3 regions of the Enterobacter adelaidei genome follow, and region 3 is predicted to be linked to each of the others. Evidence: predicted binding sites of a transcription regulator. Region 3 holds the regulator's gene; each other region holds the start of a gene.
The links. The regulator PhoB, encoded in region 3, activates phosphate uptake and scavenging genes when phosphate is short. The targets are predictions, from matches to a motif close to CTGTCATAAAACTGNCNNAT.
Positions count from the first base shown of each region.

Region 1: a site for PhoB is predicted at 6,501-6,520, ahead of kdgR (DNA-binding transcriptional regulator KdgR). Genes of this name have one in related genera too.
Region 2: a site for PhoB is predicted at 5,271-5,290, ahead of uvrB (excinuclease ABC subunit UvrB). Genes of this name have one in related genera too.

Region 1 covers NZ_CP154353.1:2,675,122-2,683,268, forward strand. Annotated here, with positions in the region: gene rlmA (23S rRNA (guanine(745)-N(1))-methyltransferase) at 1-739, opposite strand, end outside; gene ftsI (peptidoglycan glycosyltransferase FtsI) at 806-2,524, opposite strand; gene cspE (transcription antiterminator/RNA stability regulator CspE) at 2,744-2,953, opposite strand; partial or broken gene AAHF05_RS13035 (DUF2627 domain-containing protein) at 2,966-3,110, opposite strand; gene AAHF05_RS13040 (MBL fold metallo-hydrolase) at 3,636-4,625, opposite strand; gene AAHF05_RS13045 (YebO family protein) at 4,649-4,939, opposite strand; gene mgrB (PhoP/PhoQ regulator MgrB) at 5,014-5,148, opposite strand; gene AAHF05_RS13055 (YobH family protein) at 5,318-5,557, shown strand; gene kdgR (DNA-binding transcriptional regulator KdgR) at 5,618-6,409, opposite strand; gene AAHF05_RS13065 (MFS transporter) at 6,589-7,962, shown strand; gene htpX (protease HtpX) at 8,013-8,147, opposite strand, start outside.
Region 2 covers NZ_CP154353.1:1,329,432-1,337,578, reverse strand. Annotated here, with positions in the region: gene moaC (cyclic pyranopterin monophosphate synthase MoaC) at 1-196, opposite strand, end outside; gene moaB (molybdenum cofactor biosynthesis protein B) at 200-712, opposite strand; gene moaA (GTP 3',8-cyclase MoaA) at 737-1,726, opposite strand; molybdenum cofactor riboswitch at 1,714-1,848, opposite strand; gene yvcK (uridine diphosphate-N-acetylglucosamine-binding protein YvcK) at 2,074-2,982, shown strand; gene uvrB (excinuclease ABC subunit UvrB) at 3,024-5,039, opposite strand; gene AAHF05_RS06455 (ABC transporter ATP-binding protein) at 5,792-6,514, shown strand; gene bioD (dethiobiotin synthase) at 6,477-7,178, opposite strand; gene bioC (malonyl-ACP O-methyltransferase BioC) at 7,171-7,926, opposite strand; gene bioF (8-amino-7-oxononanoate synthase) at 7,910-8,147, opposite strand, start outside.
Region 3 covers NZ_CP154353.1:947,833-955,979, reverse strand. Annotated here, with positions in the region: gene malZ (maltodextrin glucosidase) at 1-1,541, opposite strand, end outside; gene proY (proline-specific permease ProY) at 1,673-3,046, opposite strand; gene brnQ (branched-chain amino acid transporter carrier protein BrnQ) at 3,128-4,447, opposite strand; gene phoR (phosphate regulon sensor histidine kinase PhoR) at 4,857-6,152, opposite strand; gene phoB (phosphate response regulator transcription factor PhoB) at 6,174-6,863, opposite strand; gene sbcD (exonuclease subunit SbcD) at 7,050-8,147, shown strand, end outside.

The DNA.
Region 1 (8,147 bases), 1.7 Mb from region 3:
ATACTTCCGGTTTTGCCCGCCACGCGAACGGCGTCATCTGCAGCAACGCGGTGGCCTCTCCTCCTTTAAGCGTCATTTCATACGCCACGCTTTGCTCCTGCTTCAGGCTAAAACCGGCCAGCTGTTCAGAATGAGGGGCATGGAGACGCACTTCGTCGTAGATCAGCCCTTTCAGCTCCATAAGATGACGCGGGCCCGGCGTCACGGTGACTACCCATCCGCCCGGCTTCACCACGCGAGCCAGCTCTTCCGCCTTGCAGGGCGCGTAAATGCGGATAACAGCGTCCATGCTGGCATCGTCAAACGGCAAACGGTGGCTGGATGCCACGCAGAACGTCACGTCCGCGTAACGCTTTGCCGCTGCGCGAATGGCCACTTTCGACACGTCCAGACCGAATGTCAGCGCGCCCTTCTCACGGGCAATCTCGGCAAACCGTGCGGTGTAGTACCCTTCCCCGCAGCCGATATCGAGCATGGCGGTGGCAGAATCCGGCAGAATGTCATTCAGCCTCTGCGCGACGGTCTCCCGCAGCGGCAGATAGTGCCCGGCATTCAGAAACGCGCGACGCGCCTGCATCATCTCTGCACTGTCGCCGGGATCGCGGGAGCGCTTATGCTGCACCGGCAGAAGATTCACGTAGCCTTCTTTTGCCATATCAAACTGATGCCCCTGCGGACAGGTATAACTTTTATCTGAGTGTGTCAGGGGGGCGTGGCAAAGGGGACAGCTGAAGGTCATGGTGACTCCGGAGCATATTCAAAGGGCGAAGTGTACCGCTATTCGCCCTGGTTATAAACGCCCGGGTTAACGCATGACGATAAGGTGATCTGAACCCGCCGGTAAACCATCGGGTTTCACATTCTCCAGACGCAGCACGTTTCCCATAATCTCGCTGAAAACGGGCGCGGAGACGGCACCGCCGTAGTATGCCCCATTTTGAGGATCGTTAATCACGACTACGAGCGCAAAACGTGGATAGCTAGCGGGTGCAACACCTGCAGTGTAGGCGACGTATTTATCGACATACTTCCCGCTATCATCAATTTTCTTCGCCGTACCGGTTTTCACCGCCACGCGGTAGTCACGCACTGCTGCCTTAACGCCTCCCCCACCAGGCAGTGCCACACTCTCCATCATGTGCTCCACTTCATGAGCGATTTCCTCTGGCATGACGCGTTGTCCAATTACGGGTGGATCGATACGCGTGATTGAGAGAGGACGCTCAAGCCCGTAGCCGCCAATGGTGGCGTAAACATGTGCCAGCTGGAGCGGTGTCACCATCAGCCCGTAGCCAAAGGCAAACGTCGCCCTGTCGAGCTGGCTCCAGAATTTACGCTGTGGCAGTAGTCCCGCACTCTCCCCCGTTAAGCCAAGCCCCGTATTTGTACCAAAACCAAAGTTCCGGTAAGTATCAATAAGATGCTGGATCGGCATCGCCAGCGAGAGGCGGGATACGCCTGTATCGCTCGATTTTTGCAGGATCCCGGTCATGGTCAGTTCAGGGTAGTAACCCACATCGCGGATACGATGCCCGTCGAGAGTATACGGATGGGTGTCAATCACGCTGTCCGGCTGGACCAGCCCCTGCTGCAATGCAGTCATCAGCACCAGCGGTTTGACGGTAGAACCAGGTTCAAACGTATCGCTGATCGCACGGTTACGAAAATCGTTTATTGTTGCGCCTTCGCGATTATTGGGGTTGAAATCCGGATAGCTCGCCATGGCGAGTATTTCCCCGGTTGGGATATTAATTAACACCGATGCCCCGGATTCGGCCTTATTCCAGGCCACGGCATTATCAAGCGCATCTTCGGTAATGGTTTGCAGCCGCTCGTCGATGCTCAACTGGATGTTATGCGCCGGTGCAGGAGCAACTTCTGTCAGGTTTTCTACCACACGCCCGTAGCGATCCTCTCTTACCTGCCGGACCCCGGCCTTCCCCGTTAACTGAGCGTTGAAGCTTTTTTCCACACCTTCAATACCCTGCCCGTCAATATTGGTGAAACCAATCAGATTTGCCGCCACATGCCCGGCGGGATAAAAACGACGAGACTCATCACGTAAATTGATACCCGGCAAATTCAGTTTATCGATCCACTTTGCCTGTGCCGGGTCAACCTGGCGGGCAAGGTAAATGAAACGTCCCTGTGGATTCGCGTTGATGCGTGTCGAGAGCGTAGCCAAAGAGAGATGTAGCGCATTCGCCAGCGCTTGCCAGCGCTGATCAAAGCCGACTCCCCCTTTCGCCAGTACCGTTTTTGGATCGGCCCATACGGCCCTGACTGGCACACTGACCGCCAGTGGTCTTCCTTCACGATCCTTGATCATGCCGCGTGGAGCATCAATCGGCAGTTCCCGGAGTGACCGCATATCCTCTTGCTTCACCAGATTGTCTGGCTTGATGATTTGCAGCCACGCAACACGACCCAGTAAAAAAGCCAGACTACAAAAAATGGCAAAACAGAGCAGCGCAAAACGCGCCGGAGTGAAATTTCCGGCTGTCGTAAGTATCTTCTTCTTCACCTGAACCCCAGGACAATTTAACAACGCCCTGATTTAACGGGAAAAGCCGGGCAGAAGGAGCCGAAACAGTGCTACTAACCTCGCAGCTTTGCAACAAGTTACTAACAAGTACGGGGATGGTAATATTTTGAAAGATAAAGGGCATAAAAAAGCCCCGCGTTATGCGAGGCTTTATGTCTGAGAGTGAAGTGCTAAGCGCTTCAGTCAGCAGTGGTTCGATCAGATAGCAGTTACGTTAACTGCAGCTGGGCCTTTCTGGCCGTCCTGAATTTCGAACTCAACGTTCTGGCCTTCAGCCAGAGTTTTGAAGCCGTTACCCTGGATTGCAGAGAAGTGTACGAACACGTCTTTGCTGCCGTCAGCAGGAGTAATGAAACCAAAACCTTTAGACTCGTTGAACCACTTAACTTGACCTTTAATCTTTGCCATTTGCAAAATTCCTTAGAGTGTTTTCTTAGCCCGCAGGCATTAACTGAGATAAAACTGAGACATTACTGCATGAGGCACTAATATAAGGTTCGGCAGAGAAGCGGTATTCAACGACAACGTGTTTACTCAGGACTTCTTTACTGAAAATGCCACACATAAACAGAACTGTACCTCGTTTGACCCAAAACGTGTTATCACACACAATGTTTAATATGGCAAGCCATTTTTAAACATGTCTCGATCCGCCGCACAAATTCGAACACTGCCTGTCAGGTTTTGCACAATTATGCGCATAACATACAGGCAATTCTACTTCGTTACAGAGACTCAACGTTGCTTTCGCAGTCGCTGTAATCTAAGACTTTTTTAACATAGCTCAATCATTCCAGTGCGTCCAGCAGCCGGGAAAAGAAATCTTCAAAATTGATTGAGTTAGAACAATTTGTGAAAACTTATGCTTAAATCATTGTAACGACACGGCATTGTTTCGCAGAAAATACAATGTTAATAACCTGCAGTTGACTGTATTAAAATTCATCAGCTAATAAGCCGTGTTATGCACCAAAATAATGAAATTTTTATGACTCTGCATCAAAACAAGGCAAGCAAAACGTTTCGATAAAAATAAAATATTCATTATCGCGTTCACATACAGAATATATGCAACAATTTATCGCTTCGTTTATAAGGATAAATATTCACCAATTTTCAGTATCCTTAAAGAACTATCAACTGGTGCTAAATTATCTAGCGCAACCGTTAACTCCCTCACTGGGTCATCCAGCGCATCATCTGCCAGTTCAAACACGCCCCAGTGAATAGGAAACGCCAGAGGGCAGCCCAACTGTTGCCATAACGCAACGGCAGATTGAGGGTCCATATGATGTACAGCCATGAACCATCGTGGGGCATAAGCTCCGATAGGTAATGCAGCAGCGTCAATTCTCCCCAAACGCTCCGGTATCAATAGCAGCTCAGGCGAATAACCTGTATCACCGCTGAACCAGAAACGGTGATGCCGCCCCTCAAAGACCCAGCCGCACCACAAGGTGCGATTTCGATTCCAGGGTGTTCGCATACTCCAGTGCTGTGCCGGAACAGCACTCAAGGTCATCCCTTGCCAGGTGAAACTCTGCCACCAGTCGAGCTCAACCACACGTCTTGCTCCCCGGCGGCGAAACCAGTCGGCCAGACCTAAAGGTACAAACAGACTCACGTCAGGGAAGCGTTTAAGGATCCGACGGATAGTTGCGTCATCAAGATGATCGTAATGATTATGGGAGATAACGACGGCATCAAGCTGATGAAGTTGATCGACAGAAAGTACCGGAGGGGTTTTACGTTGTGGTCCCAGAAATGAGAACGGAGAGGCACGCTGTGAGAAAACCGGGTCAGTGAGGAGAATATTGCCGTCTATCTGCAGCAGCACACTCGCGTGTCCCAGCCACCATACCCCATCCTCATGAGGTTGCATAAGATCAACCGGTTGCCACCACTGACGTATAAAATCCTCATAACCGAGTGTGGGCGGTCTGGGCAAACCGGCCTCTTTACGCGCTTTTCGCCAGCGCTCAAGGTCACCGGGCTGATGCCCGACAGGACGGGTATTACGGAAACCATTCGGTGTGTGATGTTTCAGGGAGGGGTCATACCAGGGATTTTTCCAGACCACAGCCACCTCCCAGGACAAAAAGATTAACGCTCAGCCACCAGGCGGATAAAGTCGTCTTCGTCTTTGTCGTCTTCAGCGACAGCGTCTTTCGGCGCGTCTTTCTCTTCCGGTTCGTTAGCCTCACACAGACGGCGTAACAACGCATTTTGACGTTTTTGCTGATCGAGCAGCGCTTCCAGCAGTTCGATCTGCTCGTTAGTACGTGAACTGGCCCGGTTAACGAAAAACCAAATGACCAGCCCCACAAGCAGAACGACCAAAGAAATCATCAAGGATGCCACATTCAGCAGCCCTGAATTCAGTAACTCACCCATTTCACCACCTCAATAAAAACGTCTATTTTACCACTGGCGCGAAGGAAGGAAATCACCTTGAGAAAAAATGCGTGTTACCACGGAATAAACTTATTTATTGCGCAAACGCCGCTAAAGAACTGTACATCCTGATCGCACATCACATTGATGGTCTGCGTCCATAGCACCACGCACGCTACCAGCACGATAATCAGAATTACCCAGCATATTTTTTTTCACTCCACACTCCGTCAAAAGACCTGATGTAACCAGGTTATCACGGTTATCTTAAACAAGGGCTAACTGTACCGACATCAAGCCTTTTTCAGAATCATGCACTTGTTTCATTACGTAAACCGTTTACGCTTGCTTAATGATAACAACGATAAAGAGGCATTGATGCGCTTAATCATTCGAACAATTGTTGTACTGGCCATCGTCTGGATTGGCCTTCTGTTAACCGGTTATGGTGTGCTGGTGGGAAGCACTGAAAACGCAGCAGGATTAGGCATTCAGTGTAAATATTTAACAGCACAAGGAGTAAGCACCGCGCAGTATCTGCATACTGACAGCGGAATCATTGGCCTGACTAATTGCCCGGTACTGCGTAAAACATCCGTCGTGATCGATAATGGCTAATCAGCCAGGTTAACTGCAAAAGCGCCGCAACACTCGCGGCGTTTTTTATGCTAACGAGGATTAAAACGGATAGTCGTGATACCCCATCTGCTCGGAAATCTTACGTGCTGCGGTGTGCAGAATAGCCACATACTCGTGCAGTCGCTCCTCAGAGAAGCGCAACGTCGGGAAGGAAATACTAAGCCCCGCAATCACGACGCCAAAGCGGTCAAATACCGGAACACCAATACAGCGCAGCCCCTCTTCCTGCTCTTCGTTATCTTCGCCATAGCCTTGCTCACGCACCTTGTCGAGCACGGTTAACAGCGCATCCGTGCTGGTAATGGTTCGTGCCGTACTGCGTTTGTACTCCACGCCATCAAGGATCTGTTTCACTTCTTCTCGATCGCGCCACGCCAGCAGAACCTTACCAATGGCAGTACTATAGAGTGGGTTACGGCGGCCAATACGTGAATACATACGCAGGTTGTACATGGAGTCGATTTTATGGATGTAAACAATACTGTCTTCATCCAGTGCCCCCAGGTGGATGGTCTCTTTGGTCAGACGGGAGATTTCACGCATCTGAATATCCGCGCTGCGGATCAGGTCAACATTTTGCAGCGCACGGGCACCCAGTTCGAAGAGTTTCAGCGTCAGAGAGTATTTTTCAGACTCGCCTTCCTGCGCAACGTAGCCCAGTGACTTCATGGTTTGCAAAAAACGATAAACGGTGCTTTTCGACATCATCACACGCTGCGACAACTCTGTAATACCAATTTCACGCTTTTCCCCAAGCGCCTGTAAGATGCCAAACACCTTCAGCACGGAAGAAACAGAATCTGGCTGTTTATCCAAATCCGCAATTGCCATTTACCACCTCATAGAGAGTGTTTTATAAAAATCAGAATCGGTTTTTATTATAAGTTCCCGTCATGTCACCTGCAATCAATCCGCGTTTACTTCGTTACAAATCTGCGACATATCGCGGCTGTAACAATGCTAAAATAGTTACCCTGAGAATAATTTCACGCTGAGCTTTTTTAATCCTAATGGAAAAGACCTTTTCCGATGGCCTGCCTTTACCCCAGCGGTATGGCGCTATAGCGACCATCATTATCGGTATCTCAATGGCCGTCCTTGACGGCGCAATTGCGAATGTGGCCCTGCCAACCATCGCCAGCGACCTGCATGCCTCCCCTGCCAGTTCGATATGGATAGTTAACGCCTATCAGATTGCAATTGTGATTTCCCTGCTCTCGTTCTCTTTTCTGGGCGATATGTTTGGCTACCGTCGGGTTTATCAATGCGGTCTGGTGGTTTTCACCTTCACCTCATTGTTATGTGCCCTTTCTGATTCGCTGCATACCCTGACACTTGCACGTATTGCACAAGGTTTTGGCGGTGCAGCGCTCATGAGTGTTAACACAGCGTTGATCCGCTTAATTTATCCGCAGCGTCATCTGGGACGCGGCATGGGGATAAACTCGTTTATTGTTGCGGTCTCTTCTGCCGCCGGGCCAACCATTGCAGCAGCCATTCTTTCCGTCGCGTCCTGGCAATGGCTGTTCGCCATAAACGTGCCGCTGGGCATCGTGGCTATCTTCTTTGCCCTACGCTTTCTTCCCGCTAACGGCCCCAGAAGTACAATGCCGCGCTTCGACGTCGTGAGCGCGATAATGAATGCCCTCACCTTTGGTCTGCTGATTACTGCCCTGAGCGGTTTTGCACAGGGACAATCCCTGATGCTTACCGGCGCGGAACTCATCGTCTTGCTGGCGACAGGTTTCTTCTTTGTTCGCCGTCAGCTCACGCTTCCTGTGCCGTTACTGCCAGTTGACCTGTTGCGCATTCCCCTCTTTTCGCTCTCCATTTGCACATCTGTCTGCTCATTCTGCGCCCAGATGCTGGCCCTGGTCTCTCTACCTTTCTTCCTGCAAAGCGTAGTGGGACGCTCTGAAGTGGAGACCGGGCTGTTGTTAACCCCATGGCCGCTGGCTACGATGGTAATGGCACCGCTGGCGGGTTACTTGATTGAACGCGTCCATGCCGGTTTATTAGGTGCTCTGGGGCTGGCTGTGATGGCAACAGGCCTTTTCGCGCTGGCACTGCTGCCGTCATCGCCTTCCGATCTCGATATCATCTGGCGCATGATCCTGTGCGGAGCCGGGTTTGGCCTGTTCCAGTCGCCTAACAATCACACCATTATTACCTCAGCGCCGCGTCATCGCAGTGGAGGGGCCAGCGGTATGTTAGGCACCGCGCGTCTGTTAGGGCAAAGCAGCGGTGCAGCTCTGGTCGCTCTGATGTTTAACCTTGCCGGGCAAAACGGTAATCACATTGCGCTCCTTAGCGCTGGAGCCCTTGCTACCCTCGCGGCTATCGTCAGCGGTCTGCGCATTACCCAGCCCAGAGCCCAGGCATAAAAAAAGCCGGGCGGAGTCTTCTCCTGCCCGGCTTATTGCGGTTCTTCGCGTTACTTCATGTATTCCCCACTACGCAGCGCTTCGATACGTTTATCCAGCGGCGGGTGAGACATAAACATTTCACTCAGTGACTTCGATTTACCGTTAATACAGAAGGCCATCATGCTGTTCGCTTCCTGCGGCTC
Region 2 (8,147 bases), 380 kb from region 3:
CGGCCTGAATCCCGGCGATGCGGGCGGTGGCAAAGACGTCGCCCTTATGGTGGCTACCGTCGATAATCATCGCCAGGGTCTCCGGCAGCATGGTGACGAACGCTTCCGCGCGCGCCTCGCGCACCCTTTCGGCTTTGGCGGAGACGTCGACCATATGCGCTTCGCCAGCGGCGTTAATGTGGGTCAGTTGTGACATAGCTTATTTCTTTAAATGAGGATGGAAATTACACGGACGGGTTCGGGCATCCAGCTGCGGGGCGATGATGTTTTCCCACGCGGTGCGGCAGGCTTTCGTCGAGCCGGGCATGGCGAAAATCAGGGTGTTGTTCGCGACACCCGCTACCGCGCGCGACTGCAGCGTGGAGGTACCAATCTCTTCAAACGAGAGCATACGGAACACTTCACCGAAGCCTTCCACTTCGCGATCGAACAGTGGGACCAGCGCCTCGGGGGCTTGATCGCCCGCCGTGAAACCCGTACCGCCGGTAACCAACACCACCTGCACGTCATCGCTGGCGATCCACTGAGAAACCTGCGCGCGAATGGCGTAGCGGTTCTCTTTCACAATCGCTTTATCAACAATCTTATGGCCCGCTTCGTGGGCTGCATCACGCAACCAGTGGCCGGAGGTATCATCCTCTTCGCCACGGCGGTCGGAAACGGTAAGAATGGCAATACGTGTCGGGATAAATTCTGCGCTTACCTGACTCATCTTCTGATTCCCTCTTAAGCCTGATTACCCGCCAATATAGGACAGGTTTTGAGTAATACCGGTGTTGCCCTGGTGCAGGAAGTGGGTCTGTTTTTTATGCGTCAGGGCTTCAGAGATGCGTGCTTCAAGCGCATCCTGCTGCGCATCGTCTTCCAGCAGATCGCGAAGGTCCACGCCGCCATCGCCGAACAGGCAGAGATGGAGTTTGCCCACAGAGGAGACGCGAAGGCGGTTGCAGCTGGCGCAGAAGTCTTTCTCATAGGGCATGATAAGCCCTATTTCCCCTTCGTAATCCGGGTGACAGAAGACCTGCGCCGGGCCGTCGCTGCGCTGGCGGATCTGATGGAGCCAGCCGCGTTTCAGCAGCTCGTCGCGCAGCACCATGCCGGAGATGTGATGACGACGGAACAGCTCGCTGCCCTCGCCGGTTTCCATCAGCTCGATAAAGCGCAGTTGAATGGGACGGGATTTGATCCACGCCAGGAAGGTGTCCAGCTGATGATGGTTTACATCGCGCATCAGCACCGTGTTGACTTTGACTTTTTCAAAGCCGGCCGTGAACGCGGCGTCGATACCGTCCATGACCTGCTGGAATTTATCCTGCCCGGTAATGGCGTGGAACTGACGGGCGTCCAGGCTATCGACGCTGACGTTAATCGCCGTCAGGCCAGCGTCACGCCAGTTCGCCACATCGCGGGCCATGCGGTAGCCGTTGGTGGTGACTGCAATCTGGCGGATACGTTCGTTTTCACGCACGGCGGCAATGATGTCGGGGAAGTCGCGACGCAGCGAGGGCTCGCCCCCGGTCAGACGCACTTTTTCCGTGCCGAGTTCAGAGAATGCACGCGTCACGCGCCGCACTTCATCCACGGAGAGAAAGCCGTTATTGGTGACGCCGCCCGGTTTGTAGCCATCGGGCAGACAGTAGGTGCAACGGAAGTTGCACACGTCGGTAATCGACAGACGTAAGTAATAAAACTTACGCGCGAAAGCATCAGTAAGTTGTGAAGCCATGTACACCTTTCCAGATACGGGAGGCACAGTCATTTCTTTCTGTACCCTGGTGGCAAATTCGCCACGGCCAGAGCGCCATATCTTTCGACACAGGCACAAGGGCTAGAGTGTATGTTTTCAATTTTGAAAACGTGGTTATGGCGATAGTAGCGCGGAAATTCTGACTGCGCCATTATCGCTTTTCGCTATATAATCATATATATAACGAATCAATCCTGCATTTTCACTACAGAATACCTAAAAACCGCACTTTCACATTGATATACGTCATTTTGCATCGGCTGAGGCATCGTCTTTTAGGGGTAGTTAGGTTACTGTTACGCGATCAAACGTGATAAGGAATACGTATGCGCAATCGCACTTTTGCGGATCTTGACCGGGTAGTCGCTCTTGGCGGAGGCCACGGTCTGGGTCGGGTGATGTCCTCTTTGTCGTCACTCGGCTCAAGGTTGACAGGGATAGTAACCACCACCGATAACGGTGGCTCAACCGGACGCATCCGTCGTGCCGAAGGCGGCATTGCCTGGGGAGACATGCGCAACTGTCTGAACCAGTTAATTACAGAACCGAGCGTTGCTTCGGCGATGTTTGAGTACCGTTTTGGCGGTAATGGCGAACTTTCCGGGCATAACCTCGGAAACTTGATGTTAAAGGCGCTTGATCACCTGAGCGTACGGCCTCTGGAAGCCATCAATTTAATCCGTAATCTGCTTAAAGTGGATGCATTCCTGATCCCTATGTCTGAACAACCGGTTGACTTGATGGCAATCGATGCCGAAGGACATGAAGTTTACGGCGAGGTGAATATTGACCAACTCGTCCTGCCGCCAACAGAGTTAATGACCTACCCGAGCGTACCCGCCACGCGAGAAGCGGTGGAGGCAATCGGAGAAGCGGATCTTATCCTGATCGGTCCGGGCAGTTTTTATACCAGCCTGATGCCGATTCTGCTGGTGAAAGAGCTGGCACAGGCGCTGCGACGCACCCCTGCCCCGATGGTTTACATCGGTAACCTGGGCCGTGAGCTGAGCCCGGCAGCAGCGAGCTTATCACTGCCGGACAAACTGAATTTAATGGAGCATTACGTCGGGAAGAAGATCATTGACGGCGTGGTGGTCGGGCCGAAGGTTGATGTATCCGGTATCGGCGATCGTCTGGTAGTGCAGGAGCCGCTGGAGGCCACAGACATCAAATACCGCCATGACCGCCACCTGCTGCGTGAGGCGCTGGAGAAAGCGATTCAGGCGCTGGGATAACCAAATATCCCCGGTGGCGCTGCGCTACCGGGCAAAATCCACTACGATGCCGCGATGAAAAGATCCCGCAACTGATGCAACTGGTCGCGGACCTGCGCCGCCTCTTCGAACTCCAGATTCTGCGCGTGCTGCATCATCTGCCCTTCCAGCTCGTGGATTTTCTGCTGCAACGCTTTCGGCGTCAGCACGACGGTATCCTCTTCCACCACTGAACGCGCCTTGCCGCGACCTTTCGTTTTGGTCTTCGCAATGTTCTGACCCAGCGCCAGGATATCCACCACCTTCTTGTTCAGCCCCTGAGGGATGATGCCGTGCTCTTCGTTGTAGCGCTGCTGCTTCTCGCGGCGGCGCTCCGTTTCACCAATCGCTTTCGCCATCGACGGCGTAATTTTGTCGCCGTACAGAATCGCTTTACCGTTAACGTTACGCGCGGCGCGGCCAATGGTCTGAATCAGCGAACGCTCAGAACGCAGGAAGCCCTCTTTGTCTGCATCCAGAATCGCCACCAGCGAGACTTCCGGCATATCCAGACCTTCTCGCAACAGGTTGATCCCCACCAGCACGTCAAACTCGCCCAGACGCAGGTCGCGGATAATCTCCATACGCTCAACCGTATCAATATCCGAGTGCAGATAACGCACCTTCTCACCGTGCTCTTCCAGATACTCGGTCAGGTCTTCTGCCATGCGCTTGGTGAGCGTGGTCACCAGCACGCGCTCATTAATGGCGGAACGGGCGCGGATCTCAGAAAGCAGGTCATCCACCTGAGTCGCCACCGGCCGGACTTCAATGACCGGATCCAGCAGCCCTGTTGGACGCACCACCTGATCAACCACCTCGTCGCCTGATTTCTCCAGCTCGTAGCTGCCTGGCGTTGCCGACACGTAAATGGTTTGCGGCGCTAGCGCCTCGAACTCTTCAAACTTCATCGGACGGTTATCCAGCGCCGATGGCAGTCGGAAACCATACTCCACCAGCGTCTCTTTACGCGCGCGGTCACCGCGGTACATCCCGCCGATCTGTGGGATAGTGACGTGGGATTCGTCGATCACCAGCAAACCGTCTGCCGGGAGGTAATCAAACAGCGTCGGCGGCGGCTCGCCCGGCCCGCGCCCGGAGAGGAAGCGTGAGTAGTTTTCGATGCCGGAGCAGTAGCCCAGCTCGTTCATCATCTCAAGGTCAAACTGGGTACGCTGGCTCAGACGTTGCTCTTCCAGCAGCTTATTGTTCGCCAGCAGCACCTTACGGCGCTCGGCCAGCTCCACTTTGATCTCCTCCATCGCCTGCACGATACGCTCGCGTGGCGTGACGTAGTGCGTTTTCGGGTAGATGGTGAAGCGCAGGATCACCGACTCGATGTGGCCGGTCAGCGGGTCAAATAGCGACAGGCGTTCAACCTCTTCGTCAAACAACTCGACGCGCAGCGCCATGTCGTCCGATTCTGCCGGGAAGATGTCGATCACCTCGCCGCGTACGCGGAAGGTGCCACGCTGGAACGCCTGGTCGTTGCGGGTGTACTGCAGCTCTGCGAGACGGCGTAAAATCGCACGCTGATCGATGATCATCCCCTGCGTCAGGTGCAGCATCATCTTGAGATACAGATCCGGATCGCCCAGACCGTAGATCGCAGAAACAGACGCCACCACCACCACATCACGACGCTCAAGCAGCGCCTTCGTTGCGGAAAGACGCATCTGCTCAATGTGTTCGTTTACCGAGGCATCTTTCTCAATGAAGGTGTCAGAGCTCGGCACATAGGCTTCAGGCTGGTAGTAATCGTAGTAGGAGACAAAATATTCCACCGCGTTATCCGGGAAGAACTCTTTCATCTCACCATAAAGCTGCGCGGCCAGGGTTTTGTTGGGGGCAAGCACCATTGTGGGACGCTGGAGGTCCGCGATAACGTTGGCAATGGTAAACGTTTTGCCCGAGCCGGTTACCCCCAGCAGCGTCTGGTGCGCCAGCCCATCTTCCAGCCCCTCCTCCAGACGACGGATCGCCTCAGGCTGATCGCCAGATGGACGGAAAGCAGAATTCAATTTGAACGGTTTACTCATGGGCGACAACCTGATGACGTTATAAGCGGCAGGTGAGTAATTTTACTCCTTGTTGCCAGGAATGCCAGTAAAAAACACTGGATGAAAAACCAGTAGCATGTCAGGATATTTAGAGTAGCGTCTGAATGATTAGCGCAATAGCGGTCAAAGTTTGGACTCTGACAACATAAAACACCACCCGGGCCAGGTTATCCCCAGAACTTTTTCTTTTTTAACATTTGTCAAGCCAGGTAATGATAGTTTTATGGCAACCGGTGACACTTTCATTACGGGAATTGCTTTTATCTAACCAATTAAATAATAAGCGATATTTCCTAAAGCCGCGTTTCGCGCCAATTTGGGCGTAAGCCGCGTCTTCTCTCGCTTATCGCGTGTTTTCTAACTCTAATGCACATGGTTATCCACAGGAATAGTGGATAACTGCTTCCAGCCCGTGCAGACTGCCGCTCAGCAAATTCCCGGATTTTCCCATGAGACAGCAACAAAAAATTTTTATAGCTATTTTTTGATGATTAACAGTTGCGTCATTCATAACCAACCGATGGGATCTTGCTCACATTTCCGTCATTTCCTGCCTTGCACCACAACTCAACATCTCCGGCACCGTCGATGTGCAAATCGTCAATTTGTCATCCCGCAACGTTGAGGCTTACTCCTAAAAAAGCTCTTTTTTTAATCACCTTCAGGTTTCTGGCAGGAGTTTTGCACAATCAAAATGAGCCTCACCTACACACATTTTTAAGGAGAGAAAGATGTTGAGTCTGCGTGCAGTGAATCAGTTTTACGGAAGCCAACATACGCTATGGAACGTGGATTTAGATTTTCCGCAGGGGATGTGTACAGGCGTAGTTGGCCTGCCGGGAATGGGAAAAACCACGCTCATGAATTGCATCGCCGGTAAATTACCCGTCGAGAGCGGCACGATTATCTGGCATGAAGCAGGGGCCCCGCCATGTGATTTGCTCAACCCGCCATCAGAACAACGTTCAGACCCGAAAATAGGCTATGTCCCGCAGGACAGGCGGATTTTCTCCCAGTTAACGATCGAGGAGAATCTGCATATTGCCATGCGGGCAACGGGAAAACCCGACCCGGAAGCAAAAAGCGATGTTTACGACCTTTTCCCGGAGCTCTACGCGCTGCGACAGACCCGCGCCAACGCGCTCTCACCCGACGACCAGTATCAGTTGGCTCTGGCCAATGCGCTGGTGAATCGCCCGCAAATGCTGATTCTGGATGAACCCATGCATGGTGCAGGTCATGGCTTTGCCCAGAAGCTGGGGCAGCTGCTGGCGCGCTTAAACCGGGAGTTAGGTATGACGGTGTTATTAGCTGAACAGCAGCTGTCGTTTATCCGCCGGGTTGCGGACCGTTTCTGTATGCTCTATCGCGGGCGTAACGTGGCGCAGGGCCACGTTAAGGAACTGGATGACGAGCTCATCGCTCACTGGATGTCGCGGGAAGCAAGACGCTGAGATCGAGATAATGACCCGTTTCGGCATTTTCCGCGCCGTCAGCAAGCCAGGGAATTTCCCCGAGGCACGGCGCGGGAAGGACACGCCTGAGCGTCGTCAGATACTCCTGGTGCCGTTTACCCGGTTCAACCACGTCGTTGGCAATCCAGCCCGCCAGACGCAGTCCAGCCTGCTGTACGGCCTGTGCGGTCAACATAGCGTGATTGATGCAGCCCAGCTTGACGCCGACAACAAGAATGACCGGAAGCTGCTCGGCCCGTACCCAGTCAGCAAACGTCTGTGTATCCGAGAGCGGCGTAAACCAGCCGCCTGCCCCCTCCACCAGCACCCAGTTTGCCTGATTTTCCAGTGTCCGCAACCCGGCAGACAGCACGGCGAAATCAATCGGCCGGCCTTCGTCGGCGCTGATAATGTGCGGCGACGTCGGCTCGGCGAAGGTGTAGGGATTCACCGCTGAATAGTCGAGTTTAAGGGTGCTGTTACGCTGCAGCGCCAGCGCGTCGGTGTTGCGTAACCCTTCCGCAGTCATCTCGCTGCCGGAGGCAACTGGCTTATAGCCAGCAGTTGTTTTTCCCCTCTGACGCGCCGCCTGTAACAGTGCAGAACTGGCAACTGTTTTGCCCACTTCCGTATCCGTTCCGGTGACAAAATACCGTTCAGTCACGTTCGATAATCCCATGAAAAAGTTGATAAGAGAGCGGGAAATGCCCCCGCTGCTGTGGCCAGGCCAGCACCAGGTGTTGCAACTGCCCACGAGTGAGAGGCTTTTTCTCGCGTCCGGCATGCAGGTGCGTGGCACCAATGCCCTTGAGCGAGCGCATGGCACTGACGGCATCGCTGAAATTGAGGGTGATGACCTGCACCGTGCTTCGATAGCGCCAGCCTGCCAGCGCCTGCGTGACCTGATCATGCGATAAAAATCGGTTGGCATGCGGCTGTTCATCAACTGCTCGCCACGCCTGATCCAGCTCCGGTAGCGAGCTTTCCAGCAGCGTGGTAAAGGCCACCTTGCCACCCGGACGCGCCACGCGATAAAGCTCGCTTAACGCCAGTGGCAGGCTGTTACACCATTGCACTGCCAGATGGCTCCAGACCAGATCAAATTGTGCCTCAGCCAACGGAATGGCCTCGATATCCGCCACCAGATAGTGGTGCGCAGCCTGCTGATGACGCGCCTCATCAAGCATGTCTGATGACAGGTCAATGGCCGTAACGTGGCTTCCCGACTCGCGCCAGTATCGACTATTCCCGCCGGGACCACATCCGGCATCCAGCACCTGCGCAAAACGGCTCTCGCCGAGTAAAGCCAGTAACTCCCGTGCACTCTGGCGCTGGAGTTCATCATGCTGCGAATAGCTGCGTGCCGCCCGGCCAAACGCCGCCGCAATGGCCTGTTTATTGACTGGCGACATACAGAGCCTCCAGAAGTACCGAAATGTCCTCTGCTTCGTGCGCCGCCGTCAGTGTCAGACGCAGACGCGCCGTGCCCGGTGGCACGGTGGGTGGACGGATGGCAGTGACCCACATCCCCTTCTCGCGCAGCGTCTCTGCCAGCGTGAGCGCCAGACTGTTTTCACCCACGATCACCGGCTGGATGGCGCTTTGCGAATCGGTACTGCGGAAAGGAAGATGA
Region 3 (8,147 bases):
TAAAGGCTGAACAGCACCTTGTCCTGTTTCGCTGGCTGCCACGGGAAGGTTTTGCGGCAGAAGGGATCATTGTTACCGTCCAACCCTACTTCATCACCGTAGTAAATACAGGGTACGCCTGGCCATGTGAAGAGCCAGGTGACCGCCAGCGGCAGACGCGCCACATCCTTGCCAAGCAGGGATTTAAAGCGCGCCGTATCGTGGCTATCCAGCTGATTAAACATTCTCAGTTGCTGCTGATGCGACAGACCGGCGCGGTAGTTATCCATCCACGCCATACAGGTTTCGGCATCAATGTGATTCGGATCGTAGGAGATATCGGTATTCGCGAGGAATCCCCACAGCGGGAAGGTAAAGCCACGATAGTTCATCGCCGCATCTTCCGCATCGGCCTGCAGCCACTGGCGCGCATCGCCAAAATGCTCGCCAAACACAAACGCCTCTGGCTGAGCCGCTTTTGCAGAGCGGGTAATACCCGCGACGTGTTGAATATTGTTCCGCGCCCCGCCCGCTTCCCCCAGCATGTGCACCACATCCAGGCGCCAGCCATCCATATTCCACGGTGCTTTCAGCCAGTGGCGCACAATGCTGTCTTCACCGCCGTAGATTTCATCGATCAGAGAAGGTGACTGGAAATCCAGCTTTGGCAGGCTCGGATAACCCAGCCAGTCCAGCGCTCGTCCCTCCTCATTAAAGCTATACCAGCTTCTCTGCGGTGAATCCGGGTTATGGCATGCTCCGCTCATCGACTGATTATGACGGTCAAACCACGCGTGTGAATCTCCGCTGTGGTTAAACACACCGTCCAGAATCAGGCGCATACCTTCATTTCTGGTGTTCTGCCGCAGGCGCAATAACGCTTCGTCGCCGCCAAACTGCGCGTCAACGTGGCGATAATCTTCGGTATCGTATTTGTGTACGCTCGGAGCTTTAAACACCGGGTTGAGATACAGCGCCGTCACGCCGAGCTTTTTCAGGTACGGCAGCTTTTCGCTGATACCGTCGAGATCGCCGCCGTAGAACGTCGAACCGCCCGCCTGCGCGGTCAGGGGTTCATCCCACGCTTTCAGGATAATGTCATGGCCCGCGGCATGGTGGTGATAGATCTTATCCTGGTCAGCAGTGCGTTTTTCACTGCGGGCAAAGCGATCCGGGAAAATCTGGTAAAAGACCTGATCGTTAACCCATTGTGGTCCGTTATCCGGGTAATCAACGGCAAACTGCTCAAGACGGGCCGGAGGGAAACGGCTAAACCCCTGCGGGGTAAACCACAGCTGACGGTTGTTCCACAGCAGTTTGAAACTGTAGCGCCGGCGTGACTGCCCGCTGCGCAAGTCGATATTTGCCCGCCAGGCTGTGATACCCGGCTGCGGCTGGCTACGCTGTTTGTGCATTTTCAGCGCGGTCTCTTCGTTATCAATTTCGGCGCGTAGCGTCACGCGTTCAGGCTGATTTTCCCCCGTCAGCCAGAGCGTAATCACAAGGTTGTCTTTGTTTTGCTTAACAAATGGGGCAACCGGAAGGTGCCAGGCGTTTAACATCACGAATCCCCTTTGATGAAATTGACGTCACCTTGCCACAGGGTGGTTAAGGTTAGCTCATCATGATGCGGTTTATTGGGGGAGGAGGATGGGGGAGGAGAAAAAATGCCCGACATCGTCGGGCATTAACATTACTGTGCTTCCGCCAGCTGACGGTCACGGCGGCATTTAAACATCCAGCCAACCAGTAGCAGGACGATCCACGCGAAGCCGACGTATAAGGAAATACGGGTATCCGGGTGGTAGCCAATCAGGGCGATGATAAAGACCAGGAAGAGCAGGCCAACCACGGTCGTTGCCACACCGCCCGGCACTTTGAACTTCAGCGCTTTCAACTCATCCGGAGACAGACGACGGCGGAATGCAATCTGTGACAGCAGGATCATAATCCACACCCACACCGTCGCGAAGGTCGCCAGCGATGCAATTACCAGGAAGACGTTCTCCGGCATGATGTAATTCAGGTAAACCGAGAACAGCAGCGCCACGGTCATCACCACCACGGTGACCCACGGCGTACCGCGGCGTGAGGTTTTGGCAAATACCTTTGGCGCACTGCCCTGCTCCGCCATGCCGTGCAGCATACGCCCCACGCCAAAGACGTCACTGTTGATCGCGGAAAGCGACGCTGTCAGCACGACAAAGTTCAGAATACTGGCAGCAAACGCAATGCCCATATGCTGGAAGGTCAGTACAAACGGGCTACCGTTAGTGCCCACCTGGTTCCACGGGTAGATGGACATGATCACGAACAGCGTGCCCACATAGAACACCAGAATGCGCATCGGCACCGAGTTGATGGCGCGCGGAATCGACTTTTCCGGGTCTTTCGCTTCCCCGGCGGTGATACCGATAATCTCAATACCGCCGTAGGCAAACATCACCATCTGGAGCGACATCACCATGCCGAGCCAGCCATTACTGAAGAAGCCGCCGTTGCTCCAGAGGTTATGGATACCGGTGGGCTGACCGCCGTTACCAATCCCCCAGATGATGATCCCAAAACCGGCAACAATCATGATGATGATGGTGGCGACCTTAAAGAAAGAGAACCAGAACTCCAGTTCACCGAAGACTTTCACGCTCATCAGGTTAACCGCGCAGATGATCAGCACCACGCTCAGCACCCAAATCCAGTGCGGTACCGCCGGGAACCAGACCCCCATATAGATACCAAACGCGGTCACATCGGCAATCGCCACAATCAGGATTTCAAAGCAATAGGTCCAGCCGGTAATAAACCCGGCCAGCGGACCTAAGTTTTCCTGCGCGTAGCGAGAGAATGAACTGGCTGACGGATTGTGAACCGACATCTCCCCGAGGGCACGCATGATGATATAGGCCGCTACACCGCCGATGATGTAGGCCAACAGAACGCTTGGACCGGCCATTTTAATGGCATCTGCCGAGCCATAAAAAAGACCGGTACCGATAGCGGAGCCCAGCGCCATAAAGCGGATGTGGCGCGTGCTCAGCCCACGTTTAAGTTTGTTAGTGCTTTCCATTAAAATCTTGCCATTCAACACGAAAAAAACAAAAAACCACGGGGCCTTAAGCCCCGTGGTTAAACAGTTTGTTGCCGTTGATTAATGGGCGTTCGATGCGACCTGACGCCCTGCAGCACGATCCCAGATAACCGCCAGAACCAGTGCAACAACGGTAGGCATCAGCCAGGCCAGGCCTTGTTCGGACAGCGGCAGACGCTGTGTCCAGGCTGGCAAAATTTCTGCGAAAGCTGATGCTTTAATCCCGTCAAGGATACCAAAAATCAGGCTGATAAACATGGCTGGCGCAATAATTCGTGAGGAGTTATTCCACCACGGGCGAGTAAAGCTCAGTACCACCAGCACGATACACGGCGGGTAGATAGCCGTCAGCACCGGAATAGAGACCTGAATCAGGTGGCTCAGACCGAGGTTTGACACCGCCATGGAGAAGATGCCGAGAATAAATACCAGTGCGCGGTAAGAGAGCGGCAGATACTGCGCAAAGAACTCCGCACAGGCGCAGGTCAGGCCAACGGCGGTCACCAGACATGCCAGGAAGATGAGCGCTGCCAGCAGCATACTGCCCGCACCGCCGAAGGTGTGCTGAACATAAGCATGCAGAATAGCCGCGCCATTCGCGTTTTGATCAACCAGCATGGCGCTATCGGAACCCAGACGGAACAGCGCCAGATAGAGCAGCGTCAGGCCCACGCCGGCCATCAGGCCAGCCCAGATGGTGTAGCGGGTCAGCAGACGTGCTTCGGTCACACCACGGGAACGCGCGGCGTTAACGATGACGATACCAAACACCATTGCGCCCAGCGTATCCATCGTCAGGTAGCCGTTCACAAAGCCGTTGGAGAATGCGGCATTTTTGTAGGCATCCATGGCGTCACTAATCGGACCTGCCGGCCAGACAATCGCCGCAACCGCCAGCACAATCAGCGCCACAATTTTCAGCGGAGCCAGGAAGTTACCTACGGTATCCAGCAGCTTGCCCGGATAGAGAGAAACCAGAATCACAATCGCGAAGTAGATCAGGCTGTAGATAAACAGCGGCATCGCGCCGTCACCGGTCAGAGGAGCAATGCCCACTTCGAAGGAAACGGTCGCCGTGCGCGGGGTCGCAAACAGTGGGCCCACTGCCAGATAGCAGACGGTTGCCAGCAGAACACCCGCCACTTTGCCGATCGGGGTGCTGAGGCTATCAACACCGCCACCCACTTTCGCCAGGGCGATAACGGTCAGTACCGGTAAACCCACAGCAGTAATCAGGAAACCAAATGCAGCAGTCCAGACGTGTTCACCCGCCTGTAAACCAACCATTGGAGGGAAAATGATGTTGCCTGCGCCAACGAACAGCGCAAATGTCATAAAGCCCAGCGCGATGATGTCACGCGATTTTAAGTGATGGGTCATAAAACCTTACTGCCTGTGGATGTGGTGTTGAAAACATTGAGCTTTTCGATTTCCCTGGTGGGAAGATACAGCCGAAAAATTGCTCAATTTCAGCGGGAAATGCTCCCGTCCTGGCGTGGAGAAGAATAGTTTTTCGATTTACCACGCAAATACAGTCGGTCTGACAGTATCTGGGGCGCAATTTAAACGCTTATAACGTTTAAAGGCAAGGTGGGATCGCAAAACCAGAACAATATGCCACCATGAAAAAACATACCAGCACAATACGCTAATTATCAGAAAAACCCATGGCTAATCATGCGAACAAAAAACAGTCAGCCGTATAAAATTCATTCGCGTTTCGTTTGACTGCAAAGCAAACGGGCCAGCAAACGCTGACCCGTGGAAAGATAAAATGACACACCCGTTATCAGGCGATCTTTTTGGCAATTAATCGTTCCGGGATCACGAAACTAAAGCGGGTTCCCTTACCCAGGGTACTCTGAATATCGAGGCGGCTTTCATGGTGATTGACGGCATGTTTTACAATCGCCAGCCCCAGACCGCTTCCCCCTGTCTGTCGCGATCGCGCCTTATCCACGCGATAGAAGCGTTCGGTCAGACGCGGGATGTGCTCCGGAGCAATCCCCGGACCATTATCCTCGACGCTAAATTCAGCACCCGTAGGGGTATGCTGCCAGCGCACCACGATCTCCGTCCCTTCCGGCGTATGATTCACCGCGTTATACACCAGGTTGGAAATGGCGCTGCGCAACTCATCTTCACTGCCCAGAACCTTCAGCGTATTGTCGACCTCAAAAGTCAGGTGGTGCTTTTTATGGCTTAGCGTCTGTGCTTCACGCTCCACCACCCGCAGCATCATGGGGACATCAATGGTGTCATTCAGCGCAAGCGTTGGCGCCGCTTCGATCTTTGAGAGCGTCAACAGCTGTTTCACCAGACCTTCCATACGGTGCGTTTGCTCGCGCATGGTGTGCAGCGCTTTTTCACGTGGCGCGCCCTCAAGCGTTTGCTCCTGCATCATCTCCAGGTAACCCTGAAGTACGGTCAACGGGGTACGTAATTCGTGGCTCACGTTCGCGAAGAAGTTGCGTCGCGCGCCTTCCAGCTGGTGCATCTGGGTGACATCGCGCGCCACCATCAGCCACTGCCGATCGCTGTAGGGCATCACGCGGATTTCCAGATGGCGACCATTATTGAGTTTCAGATTATGCGGACCGGTAAAATCACGCTTTTTTAGATACTGCGCAAACTCAGGATAACGCAGAAGGTTGAGGATATTCTGGCCATTATCATCCGGCCAGCGCAACCCCAGCAACTGTTGCGCAAGACCATTACACCAGAAGATTGTCCCTTCTTCGGTCGTCAGAATGACCGCATCCGGCAGCGACTCCGCCCCGCTGCGAAAACGCTTGATCAGGCTTCCCAGTTCGCGGCGGCGCTTTTTATTACGCATCTGCATCTGATGCAAACCGTAAAGCAGCGGTTCCCAACTGCCGCTTCCCGGCGGCGGTGTCATACTTCGGTCAACCCATAGCCACCAGGAGAGGCGCAACAGGTTCCAGAAATGCCAGATCAGCAGCCCGGTGACCGAGGCCAGCAGAAACCACGGCAGATGTCCAAGAAAGGCCCCCAGAATGAAGGCCGGAATACAACATAAGATCAGTTCAAAGACGAGCCTTTTCCATGACAGACGTTCCAGCACGCGTCACACTCCTGTCATTGTTCAGAAACGGGTAGAAAAACGATAACCCGTGCCGCGGACCGTCTGCACCATGCGATCGTGGCCGCTCAGTTCCAGCGCTTTTCGCAGGCGGCGGATATGGACGTCAACCGTCCGGTCTTCGACATACACGTTAGTTCCCCAGACGTTATTCAGCAACTGTTCGCGGCTGTAAACGCGTTCCGGGTGAGTCATGAAGAAGTGCAGAAGTTTAAATTCGGTAGGCCCCATGTCGAGCGGGTTTTCGCCCGTCATGACGCGGTGTGAGGTCGGGTCAAGGCTCAGACCTTGCATCTCAATCACCTCTTCCACTGCCATCGGTGAAATGCGGCGCATTACGGCTTTGATACGAGCAACCAGCTCTTTCGGGGAGAACGGCTTGGTAATGTAATCATCGGCACCCGTTTCAAGCCCACGCACGCGATCCTCTTCTTCACCACGTGCCGTGAGCATGACAACGGGGATATCGCGGGTCATCGCTTCACGTTTAATGTGTTTGATAAACTGCAGTCCAGAGCCGCCAGGCAACATCCAGTCGAGCAGAATCAGATCGGGCCAGGGCTCATTCAACTGGTTCACCGCGCTGTCATAATCTTCCGCTTCAACCGGCTGGAAGCCATTTTGTTCGAGCACGAAGCACACCATTTCACGAATTGGAGCTTCATCTTCTACGACCAGAATACGTCTCGCCATACTTTGCCCTGTCTTATCTTATTTAAGTTACAAGTTTGTAATGCGGCGTCATTATGCGTCAGATTTATGACAGATTTATGAAAAACCTTACCACTATAAATGGCAAACTGTTGTTTTATTACAGCGGTTATTTTCCGCCCCTGAATGTTTATAATCGCCAACATCTTTTTTCGCCACGGATCTCCTATGCGCATACTTCACACTTCGGACTGGCATCTGGGTCAAAACTTTTACAGCAAAAGCAGGGCAGCTGAGCATGAAGCGTTCCTGAACTGGCTGCTGGATACGGCCCGATCGCGCGAAGTGGATGCGATTATTGTCGCGGGTGACATTTTCGACACCGGCTCGCCGCCAAGCTATGCGCGTGAGCTGTACAACCGCTTCGTGGTAAATCTGCAGCATACAGGCTGCCATCTGGTGATTGTCGCCGGTAATCACGACTCCGTCGCCACGCTGAATGAATCCCGCGACATCCTGGCCTTCCTGAACACTACCGTGGTGGCCAGTGCCGGGCATGCGCCGCAGATCCTGAAAAAACGTGACGGTACACCGGGGGCGGTGCTGTGCCCGGTTCCCTTCCTGCGCCCACGCGATATCGTGCAGAGCCAGGCCGGGATGTCCGGCGGAGAAAAACAGCAGCATCTGTTGCAGAGCATCACTGACTATTATCACCAACAATATACCGATGCCTGTACCTTGCGCGGCGAACAGCTCATTCCGGTGATTGCGACCGGGCATCTCACCACCGTCGGAGCCAGTAAAAGTGACGCCGTACGTGACATTTATATTGGTACGCTGGATGCGTTCCCGGCGCAAAATTTCCCGCCTGCCGACTACATTGCGCTAGGGCATATCCACCGCTCGCAGATGATCGGTGGCTGCGAACACATTCGCTATTGTGGCTCGCCCATTTCGCTGAGTTTTGATGAGACAGGTAAAGCCAAATCTGTGCATCTGGTGAGTTTTAACGGAGGTAAACTCAGCGCCGTCGAAACGCTGGAAGTCCCTGTTACCCAGCCGCTGGCGGTGCTGAAGGGTGACCTTGATGCCATCACCTCCCAGCTTGAACAGTGGCGTGGCATTGCGTTTAACCCCCCCGTCTGGCTGGATATCGAAATCACCACAGACGACTATCTGCATGATATGCAGCGAAAAATTCAGGCGCTGACGGAAGATCTTCCTGTCGAGGTTTTACTGGTACGCCGTAGTCGCGAGCAGCGCGAAAAAATCCTGCTGAGTGCTCAGCGCGAAACGCTGAGTGAACTTAAAGTCGAAGAGGTTTTT